Linked DNA regions of Ignicoccus hospitalis KIN4/I. Each later gene encodes a partner of the first gene's protein in a complex. Links are inferred from orthologs where the notes say so. Each region holds a gene or a part of one and is shown on either strand. Other genes may lie near its edges.

Region 1 (4,049 bases):
TCTTAAAGAAGACGGGAAAGTTACGAAGTCCGTTAGCCTCCTCCTGTTCCCGTTCAACCACGCCGTCACCTCGCTTTCCTTCAAATACTCAATCATTTCGTCGTATATCTTCGTAGCGCGGAAGCCCATACCCTCGACTATGACTGCATTCAACCCTATCTGTTCTTTATAGTTCATAAGAAACTTAATGACCTCTTGAACCTTTCCCACTGCGTTGGCCGCTATCAGCACCGGCCCCTCCCGCAGCCTCTGCTTTAAGAAGTACAAGAGCCTCGACCACTCCTTCTTCGCAGATGGTCTATCCTTACACAAGTAGCTGCTCTCCGTCACCAACACGTCCGCCTGTGGCACCTCCTTCGACCAGTGGTCTAGCAAGAAGCTCGAGGTCCCCAAGTCGCCGGTGTAGAGGAGCCTCTTCCCCTCACACTCCACCAACACCATCGCGCTCCCCAACACGTGGCCCGCGTTGAACAGAGTGACCGTCGCATCCCCTACCTTGAAGGGTCTCCCGTAAGGCACCCGGAAGGACGAGTTCAAGGTCTTCTGGACGTCAGTCGCCTCCCAAGGGAGGTCCGGGTTGAGGGACTTGGCGTCCAACCACAACTCCTTTGCCAAGGCAAGCGTTGGGAGCGTGGCGTAGACCTCCTTGCCAGGGGCCATTAAGCTGTGGTCCAAGTGGGCGTGGGTCAAGATTACCTTGTCCACGCCGGGCTCCACCCCGGCGTCCAAGGCGAAGGGTTCGCCGCACTCGGCTACGAGCGATATCCCGCCGAAGCCCGTTGCCACAGCCTTTAGCCTCAAAGCGTCGCTTGCCGGAGGTGAGGGCTTGCCGGAGCTAAAGGTGTGTGGGGTCACGAACCCCGAGGACGCCGAGGTGGCCGTAGAGGCCGGGGCGAGCTACGTGGGCGTGATAATAGACGCCCCCTCCCCGAGGCTCGTGGGGCCGGAGGCCGCGCGGGACGTGGCCTCGGTACTCCCCTCCCACGTAAAGCCCGTCGGGGTGGTGGACGCGAGAAAGCCCTTGGACTTGGACAAGGTGCTTAACTCGGGAGTTAAGGTGGTTCAGCTCCACTGGGGGGACGAGTCCTCCTTCTTGAGGGCGAAGCTCCTCCTAGAGGGCTACGGCGTCTCGGTCGCGGTGGCCCCGCTGAGGGCAACCCCCTTCAAGTACGCGGGGGCCGAATACGTCTTGTGGGACAAGAAGAGTTTCGAAGAGAAGTTCGTCTCGTGGGGCGCTCGGTGGACCAAGGTGGGGGTCGCCGGCAAGGTGACGCCAGAGAACGTCAAGGAGGTCGTGGCCCTCTTCAAGCCCGACTTAATAGACGTCAGCAGCGGGGTAGAGGTTAAACCCGGCGTCAAGGACCCCGAGAAGGTAATGAAGGTAGCAGAGGTGATCGGCCTCGCGCTGTGAGAGGCTCCCGCTCTCCTCGGTGCCCAAGCCCGCGGAGCTCTTCTCGTCCTTGGAAGGTCCTTCCTTAATATTGGAGAGCGCTGCCGGCGGCGAGACCAAGGCGCGTCTGAGCTTGGTCGCGTGGGAGCCGGAGGTAGACGTAATCGTCAAAGAAGGCGAGGACGTCAGGGAAGCGTTGAGGGAGCTGAGGGGCGGGGACGCGGACACGGGGACCTTGTACAAGGGGGGCCCGATAGGCTACGTCAGCTACGAAGCCGTGGAGGCGTGGGAGGGGGTCAAGCACAAGGGAGCTAACGACATGGGGTGGCCTTGGGGCGAGTTCGTCGTGCCAAAGAAGTTCGTCGTCTACGACCACGTGCTTGGCCACGCCTCCCTCTGCGGGGTCAACAAGGACGAGCTCGGGGTCGGCGAGCCCTCCGAGCTCAAAGTTTTCGACGAGAGGCTCGACGTTCCTAAGGACGTCTTCGTGAAGTGGGTAGAGGAGGTGAGGAGGTTAGAGGAGGAGGGAGAAGCCATACAAGTGGTCATCTCAAAGTCCTACACCTACCGTTACGAGGGGGACTTGAGGAGGCTCTACTTCGAGTTGAGGAGAATTAACCCGTCGCCCTACATGTTCCACTTGAGAATGAAGAGCGGCGAGGTGTTGGGGAGCTCGCCGGAGCTCTTGTTCCGGGTTGAGCGCGGGAGGGCGGAGACCTTCCCCATAGCCGGCACCCGCCCTAGGGGGAAGGACGAGTGGGAGGACTTGAGACTTGAGGAGGACTTGAAGTCAGACCCCAAGGAGAGGGCCGAACACTTGATGTTAGTTGACTTGGCGAGGAACGACTTGGGCAAGGTGTCGAGACCGGGGACGGTCAGAGTAACTAACATGATGTACGTGGAGAAGTACAGCCACGTGCAACACTTAGTGAGCAAAGTAGAGAGCGAGCTCGACCCTCTCTTCGGGCCCGAGGACGTCTTGGCCGCTACCTTCCCCGCCGGCACGGTCAGCGGCGCCCCCAAGCCTGCTGCCATGGAGATCATAGGGAACTTGGAGACGTTGAGAAGAGGTCCCTACGCCGGGGCCGTGGGCTTCGTGAGCGGCGGGGAGGCGGAGTTCGCAATAACCATAAGGAGCTTCTTCGCGAGGTCCGGGCTGCTGAGGGCCCAAGCCGGGGCGGGGATAGTTTACTATTCCGTACCCCTAAAGGAGTGGGAGGAGACCGAGCACAAGCTGGCCGCGCTCAAGAGGGCCTTAGCCCCCTTCTTGCTGTGAGGCCTTCTTCTTCCTCCAAACGTCCGGGTACGTTCCGGGCTTCATTATCACTCTCTTGGTCTTCGCCACCCAACCCTTCTCCATTTTTAAGGCCTCTTGCGAAGAGACCAGAGCTTGTGCTATTGCCACTAGCTCCCCCTTTAGGCTAACCACCGCCACTACGTCCCCCTTCTTCATGTTGTCGGTGAGCGCCGCAACGCCCCTTATCGAGACGTTGGCGCCGTGGGCCACCGCGTCCACAGCGCCGTCCTTGATCATTATCTTTGGCATATGACAAGTGGCTACTTCACAAGGCATTATATACTTCTTCAAGAGGCTGTCGTCGCCGTAGTTGTCGTATAAGAATTTAGCCTCGCTTAAGTCTTGCATCCGAACCAAGTTCCAATCCTCGTGGAAGGGGCCGCTCCGGGTCCTCCTGAGCTCCCTCATGTGGGCCCCCGTTCCCACGAGCAAGCCCAAGTCGTGGGCGAGCTTTCTCATGTAAGTTCCGCTCTCCGAGCCGACCCTCACTAAGGCCATCCTCCTCTCGGGCCAGAACTCCAAGACGTGTATGTAATACACCTTCTTGGTTCTCAACTGCCTCTTAACGCTGCTCCTCAGAGGGGGCCTTTGGTATATCTCCCCCACCAAGTACTTCAAGTTCTCGATGACCTCCTCTTCCTTAACGGCGTCGTGGAACTGTATCACCATCACGTACTCTTTGCCAGAGAGCATCACGTAGTGGATGACCTTAGTTGCCTCCGCTAGGGCCACCGGCAGGACGCCGGTTACCTTGGGGTCGAGGGTCCCCCCGTGGCCGGCCCTCTCCAACCCGAACATCCTCTTTATCCACGCCACCACCTCGTGGGAGGTCGGGCCGGGCGGCTTGTCCAAGTTCACCACGCCGAGCTCCACCAGCTCCTTCACGTCCCTCTTCCACGGCTCCTTGCCGTACTTGGGGTCGGTCTCCGCCTCCTCCCTAATCACCCACTTCCCGCGGAAGTCGCACTTCCGGTGCATCTCTTCGTACCACTCGAGCGCCTCCTTCACCTCGTCACCCCTCCTTGACCTTGAGGACCTTACGGAGCCTCTCCTCGGGGATTTTGAAGACTTCTTTCGCTATCTTGTAGATGTAGTTGTCGTCCGGAATTACTTTTGGAAGCCCGACTCTCAACGCTAAGGACTGTTTCAAGGCCTCCTTTTCCATCCTACTCCTAACTTCCCCTTTCGCTATAGCTTCTGCAACCCTAAAGGCTACGTAGAACCTGGCGTACTTCCTTATCGTATTCTCCATGTCGGGGAACGTTTCCAACGCTCTGTGCAAGAGCCTTATGAGCTCCTCTTCGTCTTTGAACCCGAGCACTACTGAAGTGAAGACCACTCTGAATATCCTGGAGAGCAAGT
Region 2 (3,783 bases), 400 kb from region 1 along the record:
GGGGAGCACGTGGCCGAGGGGCGCGAAGCCGCTCCCGGAGGTCCTTTCGGGATCGGCCGTGACGTCCGCGCACTCCACGACCACTGCGTACTTCCCCTTGGTGCCGGCTAAGTACCTAGCGCTGAAGTCCTCCTCGTCGCACCAGCCAAAGCGCTCGCCCCTCAAGTTCAAGGCGGTCCTCCAGAACTGCGCGTACTTGAGGGCGGTGGAGCACACGTCCTCCGGGTCGTCCGGGGAAAACACGGTAACCTCCTTCTTGATCATGTACTTCTTCGCGTCCCCCATGGAAAGCGTGAGGGCCACGCCGTCTATCGGCTTGAGCAGCAAGGTCTCGTCCAGCAGCTCTGTCTTCACGACGAAGTCCCGTAATACTTGCGGAGGACCCAGAGATATAATGGATCAGGGTTCGCCGAAAGTTGTGGTCGCTTGAGGGTCGCCGAGGGGGTCTTCTTGCTCGCCGGCCCCCCTATAAACGACGAGGGGCAAGCGTTCTTAGTGAAGGCGGAGTGTCCTTTCTTGGTGGACTCCGGGGCCTTCGGTGAGATGGCGCTTCAGAACTTGCTTATGTACGAGGTTAGGCCTGAGGAGCTGGAAGCGTTAATCAACACCCACGCCCACGCGGACCGCGCCGGAGGGGACTGGCTCTTCCACTCCTTAGGGGTGACCGTCGCTGCGGGGGAGAGGGACGCCTACGCGATCCAAAAGGGAGACCCGATATACACGGCCTCGAAGGTTATAGGAGTAGAGTTCAAGCCTTGTCCAGTGGGCTGGGTGCTGAGGGGGGACGCGGAGGTCTGCGGGGCAGAGGTGCTCTGGCTCCCCGGCCACACTGCGGGGAGCCTCGGCGTCTACTACGAGGGCGTCTTGCTCGCCGGCGACCTCCTCGGCCCCTTGAGCAAGGACTGGGGGAGCGACGAGGGGGCCTGGAGGAGGAGCTTGGAGAGGGCCCTCAGCTTGGAGCCCGAGGTGATGTGCGCGAACAACGTATGTTTCTACGGAAGGGAAAAGGTTAAGGCCGTGCTCGAGAAGAGCCTCGAGCTGGGACCCCCTTGGCTCTCTTGACGTAGGGCAGCCTCGGGAACCACCCGTCCCACCCGTCTCCCAAGGCGTCGCACAAGTCCTTGTAGGGGCACTTGCTGCACCACTTGCTCCTCTTGGGAGGGGGCAAGTAGCCCTCGGCCACGAGCTTGAACAGCTCCAAGACCCTTTCGAGCTCCTCCAAGTCCACTTCGAAGGTCCTCTCGCCGTTTCTATACTTTATTATTACTTTCTTGCGCCCTAACAAGGCGGCGTAAATGGAGGCTTGCAAGTAGTCCCCGTACCAAGCGCCGTCCGACGGCCCGTCTCCGCTCTTTATCTCCACCACGGCGTCCTCCTTCACCACGTCAGCCTTCCCGACCACCTCCGTGCCCGCCAGCTCGCCCCTCACCTCCACCTCCGCCTCCTCCTCGAGGGCCTCCAACAAGGCGTGCCAGATCCTCCCCAAGAACATCCTTATCCTCTGGTATAACGTAGTCTCTTTACCTAAGTGCCTCTCGAAGAAGTACAACCTAGGGCAGAAGGCGAAGGTCCTCACGTCGGAGGGCCTCGTGGCGCACCACCTCAGAACAGCGAGAGGGGCTTGGAGAGGGCCAAGAAGTTCCTAATTATCTTCTGGCCGGCGGGCAAGGTGCCTATGCTCTCCGGGTGGAACTGGAGGCCGAAGAGCGGCAGCTCCTCGTGCCTCACCGCCATCACCTCCCCGTCGCTCAGCGAGAGGGCCTCCACCACCAGCCCCTCCCCCAGCTCGTCCACCACCAAGCTGTGGTAGCGCGTGGCGGGGAACCTCTCCGGGAGGCCGAAGAACAGGGGACCTCTGTCCTTCACTACTATTTCGTCCACCACCCCGTGGTAGACCCTCTTTGCCTTCCTCAAGGTACCGCCCAAGGCCACGTTTATTATTTGCATCCCCAAGCATATGCCGAGGATAGGCACTTTGCCTTTGAACTTGTTCACGATCCTTATGCTGGTCTCGAACTTGTCCTTCTGCGCGTAGGGGTTGCCGGGACCGGGGGAGAGGACTATCGCGGAGGGCCTCAACCTCTCAGCCGCCGAGGGCGAGAGCTCCTCCTGGCGCAAGGTGGCCACGGCGAAACCCTCTTCCATTATTATCTGTTCTACGTTGTGCACGAAGCTGTCCCTGTGGTCTACCAAGAGGACTGGCCTCAACGCGCGTTTCCTCCCGGACGGCTTCGGGGGCCCTTAACTCTGGCGCGACCGTTCTTGGCGGTTCAACAGAAGTATTATACAATTGTGAGCTCGAACTAAATAATCAAGGCTCTTTCCACCTTCACCCACATGGGAACATCCTATATTCGAAAGCGCACCATTACTATTCACTCTCTCAAACCCCCTTATATCTTTTCATGGGAACGCTGATGATCATGGAGGGAAGGGCAGAGGAAAAATTTCTCGAATAAAGGGAAAAATCAGAGGAATTGTGAACTCGGGGTAGAACGCAATTCTTTTAAGGGAAAGACCTTGGGGCTTTATATGGAAGGCTTCGGTGAAGTCTCAAGAGAGAATGGAAAGTAACACCAGAAATCCCATGTCGGTCTCAGTATTATCTTTCCATGTGAAGTCTCAAGAGAGAATGGAAAGAGTACGATATCAAGAGTTCAGCTAACCCGAGAACCCCCTTCAGTGAAGTCTCAAGAGAGAATGGAAAGTGTCATCAAAGGGAATGGAAGTTTAACATCGAAGGCGTGAAGTCTCAAGAGAGAATGGAAAGTTACCATCTTCGCTTCTTATGACCACTCCTCCTCCGCATGCGGTGGAGTCTCAAGAGAGAATGGAAAGTACGCGCGATACTGAACTTCGTCAACGTCGAGAAGCTGTGGAGTCTCAAGAGAGAATGGAAAGTGCACTAGCGAGAACGCCTCCTGCGGTATGATGAAGTGGAGTCTCAAAAGAGAATAGAAAGCTCAGCAGCTCCTCAAGTTCCTCAGGAGAGTAGACCCTGCCGTGGAGTCTCAAAAGAGAATAGAAAGAGAACTTCTTGTAAGGCTCTTTTTATTTGTTCTAGGGTTTGTGGAGTCTCAAAAGAGGATAGAAAGGTCATATCGTCGCAGTGGAATATGTATATTTTTGTACATCTGTGGAGTCTCAAAAGAAGATAGAAAGTAGATTCCATTCACTTCGGCCGGGAGGATCGCTGGCCCCTCTATGTGGGGTCTCAAAAGAGGATAGAAAGCTGCCATCGCCGTCACGTTACGTACTCTTTTTTCACCCGTGGAGTCTCAAAAGAGGATAGGAAGAAAAGGAGAGACGACAAGGGCTTCAAGCTCTCCCTCTGAAGTTCCTCCCGGTGCGCGCTGTGGAGTGGTTGAACAAGATCGTCGACGAGATAATAAAGAAAAGGGGCGGTAGGGCCTTCGTAGTGGCGTCGGGGCTCACCACCTCCGGACCGGCCCACTTGGGGACCTTGAGCGAGTTCATCTACCCCTACTCCATAGTCCAAGAGCTCCGCCGGAGGGGCTACGACGCCGAGTTCGTCTTCGTGGCGGACATAATGGACGCTTTCGACGACATCCCCCAAACTCTGAAGGACAAGGAAGAGGAGCTGAAAAAGCACTTGGGCAAGCCCTTGGCGGAGGTGCCGGACCCCTACGGGTGTCACGAGAGCTACGGCGAGCACTTCCTCGCGGAGTTCTTGGAACTCATGGACAAGTTCGGCATAAAGCCGGACGAGGTGTTGAGGGCGAGCGAGCTCTATGCCCAAGGCTGGTACGACGACTACTTGAG

Evidence for each region.
Region 2: the proteins of IGNI_RS04760 (region 1) and IGNI_RS02415 are in contact, whole or in part, in a crystal structure (PDB 1QDL), measured with the Saccharolobus solfataricus proteins. The link is inferred for Ignicoccus hospitalis KIN4/I from one-to-one orthologs. Residues at the interface, in WP_009992309.1 of Saccharolobus solfataricus: Glu95, Lys96, Ile171, Arg172, Ser173, Gly174, Tyr175, Ile176, Phe177, Glu264, Ala268, Leu271, Met272, Val274, Asp275, Leu276, Arg278, Asn279, Gly282, Lys283, Cys285, Val286, Pro287, Gly288, Thr289, Val290, Lys291, Val292, Lys316, Pro338; in WP_009992310.1 of Saccharolobus solfataricus: Tyr10, Ser12, Phe13, Val14, Tyr15, Asn16, Gln19, Gly22, Glu23, Arg32, Asp34, Pro55, Gly56, Thr57, Lys60, Asp63, Arg100, Val104, His106, Gly107, Lys108, Ile109, Thr133, Tyr135, His136, Ser137, Leu138, Glu177, Ser178, Val179.

The regions. Positions count from the first base shown.
Region 1 is NC_009776.1:817,614-821,662, reverse strand. What follows is about bases 570-3,548. They hold IGNI_RS04760 (anthranilate synthase component I family protein), read left to right. Parts: upstream 570-1,430; coding sequence 1,431-2,666; downstream 2,667-3,548. Other genes in these bases: IGNI_RS04755 (RNA-guided pseudouridylation complex pseudouridine synthase subunit Cbf5), read right to left, coding at 2,646-3,548; trpF (phosphoribosylanthranilate isomerase), read left to right, coding at 827-1,411; IGNI_RS04770 (MBL fold metallo-hydrolase), read right to left, coding at 570-801. Also shown: more of IGNI_RS04770, read right to left, coding at 1-569; more of IGNI_RS04755, read right to left, coding at 3,549-3,665; IGNI_RS04750 (DUF2192 domain-containing protein), read right to left, coding at 3,700-4,049.
Region 2 is NC_009776.1:413,066-416,848, reverse strand. What follows is about bases 406-3,118. They hold IGNI_RS02415 (anthranilate synthase component II), read right to left. Parts: upstream 2,209-3,118; coding sequence 1,603-2,208; downstream 406-1,602. Other genes in these bases: cas4 (CRISPR-associated protein Cas4), read right to left, coding at 1,010-1,576; IGNI_RS02425 (MBL fold metallo-hydrolase), read left to right, coding at 427-1,062. In the rest of the region: IGNI_RS02430 (hypothetical protein), read right to left, coding at 1-354; lysS (lysine--tRNA ligase), read left to right, coding at 3,356-3,783. UniProt on the Methanocaldococcus jannaschii protein: Part of a heterotetrameric complex that catalyzes the two-step biosynthesis of anthranilate, an intermediate in the biosynthesis of L-tryptophan.